3 regions of the Streptomyces sp. NPDC096079 genome follow, and region 2 is predicted to be linked to each of the others. Evidence: riboswitches for the same ligand, from Rfam matches in the RefSeq annotation. Region 2 holds a riboswitch; each other region holds the start of a gene.
The links. Region 2 has a riboswitch for cobalamin ahead of ABTY59_RS33105 (energy-coupling factor ABC transporter permease). Riboswitches for the same ligand answer to the same signal wherever they lie in the genome.

Region 1 (4,761 bases), on a different contig from region 2:
CCGGGGATGATCGTGAGGACCTCCTCCGCCTCGCACAGCGGCTCGCCGAGCCGGGCGGCGGCGGCGCTGACCGAGGTCACGCCGGGGATGACGGTGGTGTCGTAGCGGTCGGCGAGCCGCTTGTGCATGTGCTGGTACGAGCCGTAGAAGAGCGGGTCGCCCTCGGCGAGCACGGCGACGGTGCGGCCGGCGTCGAGGTGGGCGGCGAGGCGGGCCGAGGCCTCCTCGTAGAAGTCGTTCAGCGCGCCCCGGTAGCCGCCCGGGTGGTCCGTGGTCTCCACCGTGAGCGGGTACATCAGCCGCTCCTCGACGTGGTTCTCGCGGATGTGCTCGGCGGCGATGGAGCGGGCTATGGACCGGCCGTGGCGGGCCGAGTGGTAGGCGATGACGTCGGCCGAGGCGATGGCCCTGACGGCGGCGACGGTCATCAGGTTCGGGTCGCCGGGGCCGAGGCCGACCCCGTACAGCTTTCCGGTCACGGTCGTCATGCCTGGATCTCCGCTTCGTGGGCGAGGGCGTTGAGCGCGGCGGCCGTCATCGCGCTGCCGCCGCGCCGGCCCCGCACGACCAGGTAGTCGAGGCCGAGGGTGTTCTCGGCCAGGGCGTCCTTGGACTCGGCGGCGCCGATGAAGCCGACGGGGATGCCGAGGACGGCGGCCGGCTTCCCGGCGCCCTTCGCGATCATCTCCAGGAGGTGGAAGAGGGCGGTCGGCGCGTTGCCGATGGCGACGACGGACCCTTCGAGGCGGTCGCGCCACAGTTCGAGGGCGGCGGCGGAGCGGGTGGTGCCGAGTTCGGCGGCGAGACCGGGGACGGCCGGGTCGGACAGGGCGCAGAGGACCTCGTTGTCGGCGGGCAGCCGCTTGCGGGTGACGCCGCTGGCGACCATCTGGGCGTCGCAGAGGATGGGCGCGCCGGCCTGGAGGGCGGCGCGGGCGTTCGCGACGACCCGGGGGGAGTACGCGATGTCCTGCACGAGGTCGGTCATGCCGCAGGCGTGGATCATCCGGACCGCCACCTGGGCGACGTCGGCGGGCAGGTCCGCGAGGTCCGCCTCGGCGCGGATCGTGGCAAAGGACCGGCGGTAGATCTCCGTCCCGTCCTTCTCGTAGTCGAACATCCTGGTGCTCTCGCTCATCTCGTCGTGCGGGCCTTGGTCACTGCTTCGGGCAGGGCGGTACGGGAGGTGGGGACGCCGTCCACCAGGTAGCTGTCGTCGCCGGTGGCGAGGACGTCGACCCAGGTGCCGCGCGGGTGGCCGCAGCGGCGCGCGCAGCCGGAGAAGTGCACGGGCAGCGGGCCCGGGGGCGCGGCGAGGGCGTCCGCCCGGACGTCCGCGAGGGACTTGGCGCAGCCGGGGCGTCCGGTGCAGGCGGTGACCCGGGCGCCGGGCGCGTCGGCGCGGGTGATCAGGCCGTGGGCCTCCAGGGCCGGGAGCGCCCCGGGGGCCGTCACCGCGACCACCCCGCGCCACGGGGTGAGCCGGAGTTCGCCGGCTCCGTCGGTCAGGGCCCGCAGCTGGGCGGCGGTGAGCCGGCCGAGCGGGGCGAGGACGTGCAGGGCGCGGTCGCCGAGCGGCCCCGGCGCGGGCGGCGGGGACACGGCGAGCGCGGGTACGGGTACGGGCTCCGCCGTGATGCCGGCCTCCGCGAGCGCCCCGGCCCAGTCGGGCACGTGCGTCTCGGGCAGCTCGTGCGGGCGCCAGGCCCCGGTCCCGGCGGCCTCGCTCGCGTTCAGGAACGCGAGGGCGGCGGCGAGGGCGGCCCTGACGGCGTCGGCTGCGGCGAGGAGGAAGGCCCGGGAGCCGAGGAGCAGCCGGACGGATCCGTTCCGTCCTGCGATCAAGCTCACATCGCCGCCGAGCCCGGCGACGTCCCCGCGCCCGTCGTCCAGGACGAACAGGAACCGTCCCGAAAGGGACGCCGCCCGCGGCTCGGCGCACAGGGCCGCGTCCAGGTCGCGGGCCCACAACTGCACGTCGGCGTGCCCGAGTCCGTCGAGTCCCGCCCCGGGCGAGGCCACGATGTTGCGGACGCGCTCGTGGGTGGGGGAGGGCAGCAGGCCCGCCCCGGCCAGCAGGGACGCGAGGTCCGCCCCGCAGTCCTCGGAGAGGCCGCGCAGCTCGGCGTTGCCGCGCGAGGTGATGCTGATGCGCCCGTCGCCGAGCGTCTCGGCCGCTCGGGCGAGGACCTCGGCCTGAGGGGGCGTCAGGCGTCCTGCGGGCAGGCGCAGTCGGGCCAGGCGTCCGTCGTCGGCGGGGTGCAGGCGCAGCGCCCCGGGGCAGGCGTCGCCACGGTCCCGTACGCGAACGTCGCCCGGTGCGGGCGTCGGGGGCGGGGTGGGCGGCATGGCGGCGAGCATACCCACGGGGAACCGCCCGGCCACCGGGTGTGATCCGGTCGACCCCGCCGCTCCCTGGGGCCCGCCGACGTCACGATCTAGGATGCAGATCGGCATGGGGTCCCAGGACCCCGGGGAGGAAGCCCGGTGAGAATCCGGCGCGGTCCCGCCACTGTGAGCCCGCACCCGCGGGTGAGTCAGGAACTCCCGTCGTCCATCTGACCACCCGGGGCGCGGACAACCCCGAGGAAGGCCTGAGCTCGCCATGCTCCTGCTGCTGTCGCACTCCGACACCGACCTGCTCAGCGCCCGCGCGGCCGGAGGGCCGGTGGAGTACCGCTTCGCCAATCCCTCCCGGCTCCCCCTCGCCGACCTCCCGGCCCTGCTCGACGGCGTCGACCTGGTCGTCGTCCGGCTCCTCGGCGGCGTCCGCTCCTGGCAGGAGGGCCTGGACACGATCCTGGCCGCCGGGAAGCCGGTCGTCGTGCTCAGCGGCGAACAGGCCCCCGACGCCCAGCTGATGGAGGCCTCCACCGTCCCGGTCGGCGTCGCCACCGAGGCGCACGCCTATCTGGCGCACGGCGGCCCGGCCAACCTGGAGCAGCTGGCCCGCTTCCTCTCCGACACGGTCCTGCTCACCGGCCACGGCTTCGAGGCCCCGGCCGCCGCGCCCACCTGGGGCCCGCTGGAGCGGACCGCGAAGGACACCGACGGCCCGACCGTCGCCGTGCTGTACTACCGCGCCCACCACATGAGCGGGAACACCGCCTTCGTCGACGCCCTGTGCCGGGCGGTCGAGGACGCGGGCGCGCGGGCCCTCCCGCTGTACGTGGCGTCCCTGCGGGCGCCCGAGGCGGAGCTCGTCGAGACGCTGCGCACGGCCGACGCGATCGTCACCACCGTCCTCGCGGCGGGCGGCACCAAGCCGGCCGAGGCGCAGGCCGGCGGCGACGAGGAGGCCTGGGACGCGGGTGCGCTCGCCGCGCTCGACGTGCCGATCCTCCAGGCCCTGTGCCTGACCGGCTCCCGGTCCGCGTGGGAGGAGAACGACGAGGGCCTGTCCCCGCTGGACGCCGCGAGCCAGGTCGCCGTGCCGGAGTTCGACGGCCGCCTCATCACCGTCCCGTTCTCCTTCAAGGAGATCGACGCCGACGGTCTGCCCGCGTACGTCGCCGACGCCGAGCGCGCGGCCCGCGTCGCCGGGATCGCCGTCCGGCACGCCCGGCTCCGCCACATCCCGAACGCCGAGAAGCGGCTGGCGCTCGTCCTCTCCGCGTACCCGACGAAGCACTCCCGCATCGGCAACGCGGTCGGTCTCGACACCCCCGCCTCCGCCGTCTCGCTGCTGCGCCGGCTCATGGCGGAGGGGTACGACTTCGGGCCCGCCGACGACCTCCCCGGTGTCGTCTCCGGAGACGGCGACGAGCTGATCTACGCCCTCATCGAGGCCGGCGGCCACGACCAGGACTGGCTGACCGAGGAGCAGCTCGCGAAGAACCCGGTCCGCATCCCGGCCGCCGACTACAAGCGCTGGTACGCGACGCTGCCCGCCGAGCTCCGCGAGCAGGTCGAGGAGCACTGGGGCCCGGCGCCCGGCGAGATGTTCCTCGACCGGTCCCGCAACCCGGAGGGCGACATCGTCCTCGCCGCCCTGCGGCGCGGGAACCTGCTGGTCCTCATCCAGCCGCCGCGCGGCTTCGGCGAGAACCCGATCGCGATCTACCACGACCCCGATCTCCCGCCGTCCCACCACTACCTGGCCGCCTACCGCTGGATCGCCGCACGCGCCGAGGACGGCGGCTTCGGCGCCGACGCCATGGTCCACCTGGGCAAGCACGGCAACCTGGAGTGGCTGCCCGGCAAGAACGCCGGCCTGTCCGCCGCCTGCGGCCCCGACGCGGCCCTTGGCGACATCCCGCTGATCTACCCGTTCCTGGTCAACGACCCGGGCGAGGGCACCCAGGCCAAGCGGCGCGTCCACGCGACCCTGGTCGACCACCTGGTGCCGCCGATGGCCCGCGCCGACTCGTACGGCGACATCGCGCGCCTGGAGCAGCTGCTCGACGAGTACGCGCAGATCTCCTCCATGGACCCGGCGAAGCTGCCCGCGATCCGCGCCCAGATCTGGACCCTGATCCAGGCCGCCAAGCTCGACCACGACCTCGGTCTGGAGGAGCGCCCGGAGGACGACGGCTTCGACGACTTCCTGCTGCACGTCGACGGCTGGCTGTGCGAGGTCAAGGACGCCCAGATCCGCGACGGGCTGCACGTCCTCGGCGGCGCCCCGGAGGGCGAGGCCCGGGTCAACCTGGTCCTGTCCATCCTGCGCGCCCGCCAGATCTGGGGCGGCACGCAGGCGCTGCCCGGTCTGCGCGAGGCCCTCGGCCTGGACGAGTCGGCGGCGACCCGCACCACCGCCGA
Region 2 (4,761 bases):
GGGGCTCCGCCGCGCCCGCGCCCAGCAGACCGTGCGCCCGCAGAAGACGGGCCACCGAGGTGCCCCAAGGGCGGCGCAGCCGGGCCGCCGCCAGCAGGTCGTCATCCGCCAGCAGCTCGGCGACCGGGCCGGTGCGCAGCCCGGCCGGGGAGAGCACTGCCGCGTCGTCGGCCCAGCGCAGCGCCAGGTCCACGTCGTGCGTGGCCATCACCACCGTCGTCCCCGCCTCCCGCAGCCGGGCGAGGGCGTCGAGCAGCCGCTCCTGCCCGTGCGGGTCGAGACCGGCCGTCGGCTCGTCCATGATCAGCACCCGGGGACGCATCGCCACGGCGCCCGCGATCGCCGCCCGCTTCCGCTGCCCGTACGACAGCAGATGCGTCGGCCGGTCCTCCAGGGCCACGATGTCCAGCGCCTCCAGGGCCTCCCGCACCCGGAGCCGCACCTCCTCCTCCGGCAGCCCCAGATTCATCGGACCGAACGACACGTCCTGCCCGACCGAGGCCGCGAACAGCTGGTCGTCCGGGTCCTGCACGACCAGCTGCACCGTGGTCCGCAGCCGGGTCAGCCCCTTCCGGTCGTACGCCACCTCCGCCCCGTCCAGCAGCAGCGCCCCGCTCCCGCACCGCAGGCCCCCGCTGAGGAGCCGCAGCAGCGTCGTCTTGCCCCCGCCGTTGCGGCCGAGCAGCGCGATCGCCCGCCCCTCCGCCACGGCGAAGTCCACACCGGACAGGACCGCGGGCCCGTCCTCGTAGGCGAAACCCGCCTTCACCAGCTCCACGACGGGGGTCGGAGACGTCACGGAAGGAACCTTTCCGATACGAGGGTGAGGGCGACGAGCCCCGCGAGGAGCGCGCCCGTCGCCGAGAGGAACCGCCGGGACACCGCGCAGGCCGGCACCAGGACCCGCAGCGTCCCGTCGTAGCCGCGCCCGGCGAGCCCCGACTGCAGGCGCTGTGCCCGGTCGAAGGCCCGGACGAAGGCGGTCGCGCCGAGCCCGGCGAGCGAACGCCAGGTCGCGGCCCTGGTGGTGTGGCCGAGCCGGGAAGCCTGGGCCTGCCGGATCTTCGTCAGCGCGTCGAGCAGCAGGAAGATGATCCGGTACATCACGAGCGCCACGTCCACCACCGGCGCCGGCACGCCCGCCCGGACGAGCCGGGGCAGCACGTCGGACACCGGCGTCGTGAAGGCGAAGAGCAGCACCCCCAGGGAGGCCGAGGCGGTCCGCAGCAGCAACTCGCCCGCGTGCGCGGGGCCGTCGGGCGCCAGGGCCACCAGCCCCCTCGTACCGCCCACCTCGAAGAGCAGCGGCACCGCGCCCGTGACGCAGAAGCCCAGCGGGATGCGGAAGGCCCGCCACAGCTGACGGCCCGGCACACCGGCCGGGCCGAGCAGCACCGCGAGCGTCGCCGCCGCGACGAGCACAGCGCCCGGCCACGGCGGCAGGGACACCGCGCACAGGGTCAGACCGAAGCCGAGGACCGCCTTCTCCACGGGATGGCGGCGGCGCCAGCGACTGCTGTGCGCCGCCGCGTCGATCGGCAGCATCGGCGGCTACGCGCCCGTGCCGTCGATCGGACCCGGACCGGCCTCGGACGCCCCCGCGGCCCCGGCCGCGTCGGAGCCCCCGGCCGACTCGGCGGTCTCCGCCGCCGCGCGGGCCGCGCCCTGCCGGCGGCCGCGACGGAGACCGAAGTAGTACGCCAGGACACCGGCGCCCAGCGCCGCCTGGAGGGCGAAGAGCGCCGACTCGATCTCACCGGAGGGCGGCTCGTACAGCGGGCTGAACCACGGCTCGTAGTCCGGCTGGAGCTCCGTGATCGCGGTCTCCGCCTCCGCGTCCGCCCCCGTGAACGGCTCCTCCTTGTGGTCGCCGAGGCCCAGCGCGAGCGGCAGGACCGCCAGCGCGGCGACCAGGAGCAGCAGCAGCGCGTTGATCTTCGTGTTGCGGCTCATCGCGCGGCCACCTCCTCCTGGCGCTCCGCCGCCGGCCGGCCCAGGACGCCGAGCCGCATCAGGTCGCCCTTGCTGGACTGCGTGAGCAGCCGCATCACCAGCACCGTGAGCAGGCCCTCGCTCACCGCCAGCGGAATCTGGGTCACGGCGAAGATCCCGCCGAACTTGGCCAGCGCGCCGGGCACACCGCTGCCGGGGTCCGGGAAGGCGAGCGCCAGCTGCACGCTGGTGACGCAGTACGTGGACAGGTCGGCGACGAACGCGCCGAAGAAGACGGCCACCATCAGCGGCGTGCCGAACCGCCGCAGCAGCCGGTACGTCCCGTACCCGGCCCAGGGCCCGACGATCGCCATCGAGAAGGCGTTCGCGCCGAGCGTGGTGAGCCCCCCGTGCGCGAGCAACAGGGCCTGGAACAGCAGGGTGATCGTCCCCAGGACCGCCATGATCGGCGGCCGGAACAGGATCGCGCCCAGCCCCGTACCGGTCGGATGGGAACAACTGCCGGTGACGGAAGGCAACTTGAGTGCCGACAGGACGAACGTGAAGGCGCCGGAGGCGCCGAGCAGCAGGGTGGACTCGGGGTTCGACCGTACTTCGCGGGTGAGCGCGCGCACCCCGTGGGCGACGAACGGAGCGGCCGCGACGCCCCAGGCCGCGGCGTGCACAGGGGGCAGGTAGCCCTCGGCTATATGCATGGTGGGGAAACCCTCTCCAGCACCTCGTGGATGGACAACGCACCCCGGCCGGTCTCCTGGCTGACGGTCATACGGCCCGACTCCGCCTTCCCACACCGCCGCGGTCTCCCGCGTCGGTCCAGTGGCTTCCCCGAGGTGTTCCCCCCGGGGGTGGAGCCGGACCTCCCGATCACAGTGGCGAGGGCCGCACCGGTACCGCACCGGTTTCCCGTACACCAAGGCCCTGCGACATTAGTGTGTTGACCTGCTGGATCACAACACGGTCGCCACCCGGCGCGGCCCCCCGCTCACTCCACGCACACGGCGCGCGGGCTCACTCCTTGCGGTAGGAGTACGCCTCCGAGGCCGCCGCCACCACCGCGTCCAGGTCCCCGCCGGCGCTCGCCGTCACCAGCGCGGCGACCGCTCCCTCGACGAACGGCGCGTCCACCAGGCGGGCGCCCTCGGGCAGTTCGTCGCCCTCGGCGAGCAGCGCCTTCACGGTGAGGACCGCGCTGCCCAGGTCGGCCAGCAGCGCCACCCCCGCACCCCGGTCGACGGACTCCGCCGCCCGGCGGATCAGCTCGGAACTCGTCCCGAACCCGCCGTCCGGCGCGCCGCCCGCGGGCAGCAGCGGCGCCAGGTCGCCACCGCCCGCGAGCCCCCGCGCCAGCTCGGCCACCGCCGCCGCGACCGCCGCGCTGTGCGAGACGAGCACGATGCCCACGGGGGACCCGCTCATGCCGCACCCTCCGCCCCGGCCGTGTCGGCGAGCGCCGCGAACAGCAGCGCCGACGACGTCGCCCCCGGATCCTGATGCCCGACCGAACGCTCCCCGAGATAACTCGCCCTGCCCTTGCGCGCCCGGAGCGGCACGGTCGCGAGGGCGCCCTCCTCGGCGGCGGCCCGCGCCGCCCCGCACGAGCCCCGCAGCGCCTCCACGGCCGGCACGAGCGCGTCCACCATCGTCTTGTCGCCCACCTGCGCGCCGCCCAGCTGCGACACGGCGGCCACCCCGGCGCCCAGCGCCTCCGCCAACCGCTCCCGGGTCACCTCGCCCTCCTCGCCCAGGGCCTTGCCCGCGCGCCGCAGCAGCGTCCCGTACAGCGGTCCCGAAGCGCCGCCCACGGTGGAGATCAGCTGACGCCCGGCCGCGATGAGCACGGCGCCCGGGTTCTCCGGCGCCTCCTTCGCGAGGACGTCCGCCACGGCGGCGAAGCCCCGCCGCAGATTGGCCCCGTGGTCGGCGTCGCCGATCGCCGAGTCCAGCTCGGTCAGCCGGTCCGCCTCGCGGTCGACGAGCTCGGCCACCGCCGTCATCCAGCGCACCAGGAAGGCGGCGTCGAAGGTCTCCGTCACGAACTCGCTCCCTCGTCCCATCCCCGGCTCACCGGCCCCAGCGCAGCGCGGGCGTCCGCACCGGGGCGTCCCACAGGCGCAGCAGCTCCTCGTCGACCTCGCACAGGGTCACCGAGCACCCCGCCATGTCCAGCGACGTCACGTAGTTCCCGACCAGGGTCCGGGCGACCGGCACGTGCCGCTCGGCGAGCACCCGCTGCACCTCCGCGTTGAAGCCGTACAGCTCCAGGAGCGGTGTCGCCCCCATCCCGTTGACGAGGGCGATGACCGGTCCGGACGGCCGGAGGTCCTCGACGACGGCGTCGACGGCGAAGTCCGCGATCTCCCGGGAGGTCATCATGGCCCGCCGCTCCCGGCCCGGCTCGCCGTGGATGCCGATGCCCAACTCCAGCTCCCCCTCCGGGAGATCGAAGGTCGGACTGCCCTTCGCGGGGGTCGTGCAGGCACTCAGCGCCACCCCGAAGGACCGGGACCGCTCGTCGACCCGGCGGGCGATCGACTCCACCCGCTCCAGCGGGGCGCCCTCCTCGGCGGCGGCGCCCGCGATCTTCTCCACGAACAGCGTGGCCCCGGTGCCGCGCCGGCCGGCGGTGTACAGGCTGTCCGTCACGGCCACGTCGTCGTCCACGAGGACCTTGGCGACCTGGATGCCCTCGTCCTCGGCGAGCTCCGCCGCCATCTCGAAGTTCAGCACGTCGCCGGTGTAGTTCTTGATGATGAACAGCACCCCGGCACCGCTGTCGACGGCGGCCGCGGCACGCACCATCTGCTGGGG
Region 3 (4,761 bases), on a different contig from region 2:
TCCAAGGGCCTGTCGCTCGCGGTGGCGGTCACCGGCATCCTCGCCACCATGCCGTACATCGCGCTCCAGCTCGTCGGCATCCAGGCCGTCCTGGACGTGATGGGCGTCGGCGGCGGCGAGAACACCCACTGGTTCGTCAAGGACCTGCCGCTGCTCATCGCCTTCGGCGTCCTCGCGGCGTACACGTACTCCTCGGGTCTGCGCGCCCCCGCGCTCATCGCCTTCGTCAAGGACACCCTGATCTACATCGTCATCGCGGTGGCGATCATCTACATCCCGATCAAGCTGGGCGGCTTCGACGAGATCTTCGCCAAGGCGGGCGAGGCGTACGCGACGGTCAACCCGGCCACCGGCAAGCCGAAGGGCGCGCTCGTCCCCGGCGAGGCCGGCCAGTGGACGTACGCGACGCTCGCGCTCGGCTCGGCGCTCGCGCTCTTCATGTACCCGCACTCCATCACGGCGACCCTGTCGTCCCGGAGCCGCGAGGTCATCCGCCGCAACACCACGATCCTGCCGCTGTACTCGCTGATGCTGGGCCTGCTCGCGCTGCTCGGCTTCATGGCGATCGCCGCCGGCATCAAGGTCACGAACGGCCAGCTCGCCATCCCGCAGCTCTTCGAGACCATGTTCCCCGACTGGTTCGCGGGCGTCGCGTTCGCCGCGATCGGCATCGGCGCGCTCGTCCCGGCCGCGATCATGTCGATCGCCGCCGCCAACCTCTTCACCCGCAACATCTACAAGGACTTCATCAAGAAGGACGCGACCCCGGCCCAGGAGACGAAGGTCTCCAAGCTGGTCTCGCTCCTGGTGAAGGTCGGCGCGCTCGTCTTCGTCCTCACCATGGACAAGACGGTCGCGATCAACTTCCAGCTGCTCGGCGGCATCTGGATCCTGCAGACCTTCCCGGCGCTCGTCGGCGGTCTCTTCACCCGCTGGTTCCACCGCTGGGCGCTGCTCGCCGGCTGGGCCGTCGGCATGGTCTACGGCACGGCCGCCGCGTACGGCGTCGCCAGCCCGACCCAGAAGCACTTCGGCGGCTCCTCCGCCGAGATCCCGGGCATCGGGGAGATCGGCTACATCGGCCTCACCGCCTTCGTGCTCAACGTCGTCGTCACGGTCGTCCTGACCTTCGTCCTCAAGGCCGTGAAGGCTCCCGAGGGCGTCGACGAGACCTCCCCCGAGGACTACACGGCGGACGCGGGCGACGCCGGTGTCCGCACCGAGCTCCCGAAGGTCGGCACCTCGACGCACTGACCCACGGACGCGTCACCGGAGGGGCCCGGGAAATCCCGGGCCCCTCCGGCGTGCGCGCGCGGCAGACTGAGACGCATGGACTTCACGATCAGGGCGGTACGGCCCGAGGAGTACGAGGAGCTCGGTGACCTCACCGGGTTCACCTATCTGAATGACGGGCTGCTGCTGCACGGCGAGGACGACTTCTACCTGGACGTGCTCCGCGACACGGCCCGGCGGGCGCGCGAGGCCGAGGTGCTCGTCGCCGCCGACGCCGACGACGGCATCATCGGCGGGGTGACCTTCGCCGCCGGCGGCACCCCCTGGGCCGACATCGCCGTCCCCGGCGAGGCCGAGTTCCGGATGCTCGTGGTCGCCCCGGAAGCCCGCGGCAGGGGCGTCGGAGAGGCGCTCGTCCGCGCCTGCGTGGACCGGGCGCGGGCCCTGCCCGACTGCGCCCGGCTGGTGCTCTCCACGGACGCGAAGATGGTCTCCGCGCACCGGATCTACGAGCGGATGGGCTTCGTCCGCACGCCCGAGCGGGACTGGAACCCGATCCCCGAGCACGCTCTGCGGACGTACGCCCTCGCACTGTAACTCCGGGACCGACACAACATGTGGGGGGTGCTCGAAGGGGCGCCCCCCACATGTATGCTCGTCCTCGCTGTCGACGCAGGGGAATCCGGCGCGAATCCGGAACTGTCCCGCAACGGTGTGCTACGTGCGGATTCGTACGGAGTGAGTCCGAGGACCTGCCGGCAGCCCACCCGGTCCGTCCGTTCCGGGTGCCACAGACGTCCGGGCCTCGCGGAGTGGGCCGGTGGACGCGGCGCGCCCGCGCGTACGGGTGCCCGCCTGCCCGCCTCCCCCGCCCTGGCCCCGAGCCGAGCGAGGGAGAGCCCCCACGTGACCATCGCGCCCGCCGATCCGGCCGCAGCGATCGAGAACGACGGCCCCGGGACCGTACTCCTGCGGACCCTGACCGATCTCACCGCCGACCTCCCGGACACCGACCCCGGCAAGGTCGCCGCCGCCGCGCTCCGCGGCCGCAGCGCCACGTCGGACGAGGCGGAGCTGCGCGAGCTGGCCACCGAGGCCGCCGCCGGCCTGATCTCCGAGGACCCCGCGTACTCCCGGCTCGCCGCCCGGCTCCTCACCCTCACCATCGCCGACGAGGCCGCCGGCCAGGGTGCCGTGTCCTTCTCGGCCTCGGTGGCCGTCGGTCACCGCGAGGGCCTCATCGCCGACCGCACCGCCGAGTTCGTCACGCTGCACGCGGCCCGGCTCGACGCGACGATCGACGCGGCCGGCGACGACCGCTTCGGCTACTTCGGTCTGCGCACCCTCTACTCGCGCTACCTGCTGCGCCACCCGATCACCCGCAAGGTGATCGAGACCCCGCAGCACTTCATGCTGCGCGTCGCCTGCGGCCTCGCCGAGGACGACAGCGTCCGCGCCCTGGACGAGGTGGCCGCCCTGTACGGCCTGATGAGCCGTCTGGACTACCTCCCGTCCTCCCCCACGCTCTTCAACTCCGGCACCCGCCACCCGCAGATGTCGTCCTGCTACCTGCTGGACTCCCCGCAGGACGAGCTGGACTCCATCTACGGCCGCTACCACCAGGTCGCGCGCCTCTCGAAGCACGCGGGCGGCATCGGCCTCTCGTACTCCCGCATCCGCGCCCGCGGTTCGCTGATCCGCGGCACCAACGGGCACTCCAACGGCATCGTGCCGTTCCTGAAGACCCTCGACGCCTCCGTCGCCGCCGTGAACCAGGGCGGCCGCCGCAAGGGCGCCGCCGCGGTCTACCTGGAGACCTGGCACGCGGACATCGAGGAGTTCCTGGAGCTCCGCGACAACACGGGCGAGGACCAGCGCCGCACGCACAACCTGAACCTGGCGCACTGGATCCCGGACGAGTTCATGCGCCGGGTCAACGCCGACGCCGAGTGGTCGCTGTTCTCCCCGGCGGACGTGCCCGAGCTCGTCGACCTGTACGGCGAGGAGTTCGACGCCGCCTACCGCAAGGCCGAGGACGCGGGCCTGGCCCGCAAGACGATGCCGGCCCGCGATCTGTACGGCCGCATGATGCGGACCCTCGCGCAGACCGGCAACGGCTGGATGACGTTCAAGGACGCCTCCAACCGGACCGCGAACCAGACCGCCCTGCCCGGCCGCGTGGTGCACTCCTCGAACCTGTGCACCGAGATCATCGAGGTCACCAACGACGACGAGACCGCGGTGTGCAACCTCGGCTCGGTCAACCTGGGTGCCTTCGTGACCGCTGGGGACATCGACTGGGAGCGCCTGGACGAGACCGTCCGCACGGCCGTCACCTTCCTCGACCGGGTCGTCGACATCAACTTCTACCCGACCGAGCAGGCGGGCCGCTCCAACGGCAAGTGGCGCCCGGTGGGGCTGGGCGCGATGGGCCTCCAGGACGTCTTCTTCCAGCTGAAGCTGCCGTTCGACTCGGCCGAGGCGCGCGCCCTGTCCACCCGGATCGCCGAGCGGATCATGCTCGCCGCGTACGAGGCGTCCGCCGACCTCGCCGAGCGCAGCGGCCCGCTCCCCGCCTGGGAGGAGACCCGCACCGCCCGGGGCGTCCTGCACCCCGACCACTACGACGTGGAGCTGAACTGGCCGGAGCGCTGGGCCGCGCTGCGCGCCCGCATCGCCGCGACCGGCATGCGCAACAGCCTCCTCCTCGCCATCGCCCCGACGGCGACGATCGCCTCCATCGCCGGTGTGTACGAGTGCATCGAGCCGCAGGTCTCCAACCTGTTCAAGCGCGAGACGCTGTCCGGCGAGTTCCTCCAGGTCAACTCGTACCTCGTCGACGAGCTGAAGAAGCTCGGCGTGTGGGACGCGCAGACCCGCGAGGCGCTGCGCGACTCCAACGGCTCGGTGGCCGGCTTCACCTGGGTCCCGGCCGAGGTGCGCGAGCTGTACCGCACGGCCTGGGAGATCCCGCAGCGCGGCCTCATCGACATGGCCGCCGCCCGCACCCCCTTCCTGGACCAGTCGCAGTCCCTGAACCTGTTCATGGAGACGCCGACGATCGGCAAGCTGTCGTCGATGTACGCGTACGCCTGGAAGCAGGGGCTGAAGACGACGTACTACCTGCGCTCCCGCCCGGCGACCCGGATCGCCCGCGCCGCCCAGGCCGCCGCCCCGATCCCCGTCCAGCAGGCGGCCCCCGACACCGACGCGATCGCCTGCTCCCTTGAGAACCCCGAGTCCTGCGAGGCCTGCCAGTAATGAGCTCCACCGAGAAGAAGAACCTCCTGGACCCGGGCTTCGAGCTCACGCTCCGCCCCATGCGCTACCCGGACTTCTACGAGCGCTACCGGGACGCCATCAAGAACACCTGGACCGTGGAGGAGGTCGACCTCCACTCGGACGTCGCCGACCTCGCCAAGCTCACCCCCGGTGAGCAGCACATGATCGGCCGGCTGGTCGCGTTCTTCGCGACGGGCGACTCGATCGTGGCGAACAACCTGGTCCTGACGCTGTACAAGCACATCA

Region 1: another riboswitch for cobalamin. It lies ahead of cobN (cobaltochelatase subunit CobN); the one in region 2 lies ahead of ABTY59_RS33105 (energy-coupling factor ABC transporter permease).
Region 3: another riboswitch for cobalamin. It lies ahead of ABTY59_RS00110 (ribonucleoside-diphosphate reductase subunit alpha); the one in region 2 lies ahead of ABTY59_RS33105 (energy-coupling factor ABC transporter permease).

The regions. Positions count from the first base shown of each region.
Region 1 covers NZ_JBEOST010000003.1:356,398-361,158, forward strand. Annotated here, with positions in the region: gene ABTY59_RS09060 (precorrin-2 C(20)-methyltransferase) at 1-488, opposite strand, end outside; gene ABTY59_RS09065 (precorrin-8X methylmutase) at 485-1,138, opposite strand; gene ABTY59_RS09070 (ferredoxin-like domain-containing protein) at 1,135-2,361, opposite strand; cobalamin riboswitch at 2,440-2,567, shown strand; gene cobN (cobaltochelatase subunit CobN) at 2,606-4,761, shown strand, end outside.
Region 2 covers NZ_JBEOST010000025.1:92,824-97,584, forward strand. Annotated here, with positions in the region: gene ABTY59_RS33090 (ATP-binding cassette domain-containing protein) at 1-799, opposite strand, end outside; gene cbiQ (cobalt ECF transporter T component CbiQ) at 796-1,545, opposite strand; gene ABTY59_RS33100 (energy-coupling factor ABC transporter substrate-binding protein) at 1,552-1,953, opposite strand; gene ABTY59_RS33105 (energy-coupling factor ABC transporter permease) at 1,950-2,648, opposite strand; cobalamin riboswitch at 2,678-2,883, opposite strand; gene ABTY59_RS33110 (PTS-dependent dihydroxyacetone kinase phosphotransferase subunit DhaM) at 2,962-3,369, opposite strand; gene dhaL (dihydroxyacetone kinase subunit DhaL) at 3,366-3,947, opposite strand; gene dhaK (dihydroxyacetone kinase subunit DhaK) at 4,015-4,761, opposite strand, start outside.
Region 3 covers NZ_JBEOST010000001.1:20,342-25,102, forward strand. Annotated here, with positions in the region: gene mctP (monocarboxylate uptake permease MctP) at 1-1,254, shown strand, start outside; gene ABTY59_RS00105 (GNAT family N-acetyltransferase) at 1,330-1,830, shown strand; cobalamin riboswitch at 1,872-2,007, shown strand; gene ABTY59_RS00110 (ribonucleoside-diphosphate reductase subunit alpha) at 2,140-4,494, shown strand; gene ABTY59_RS00115 (ribonucleotide-diphosphate reductase subunit beta) at 4,494-4,761, shown strand, end outside.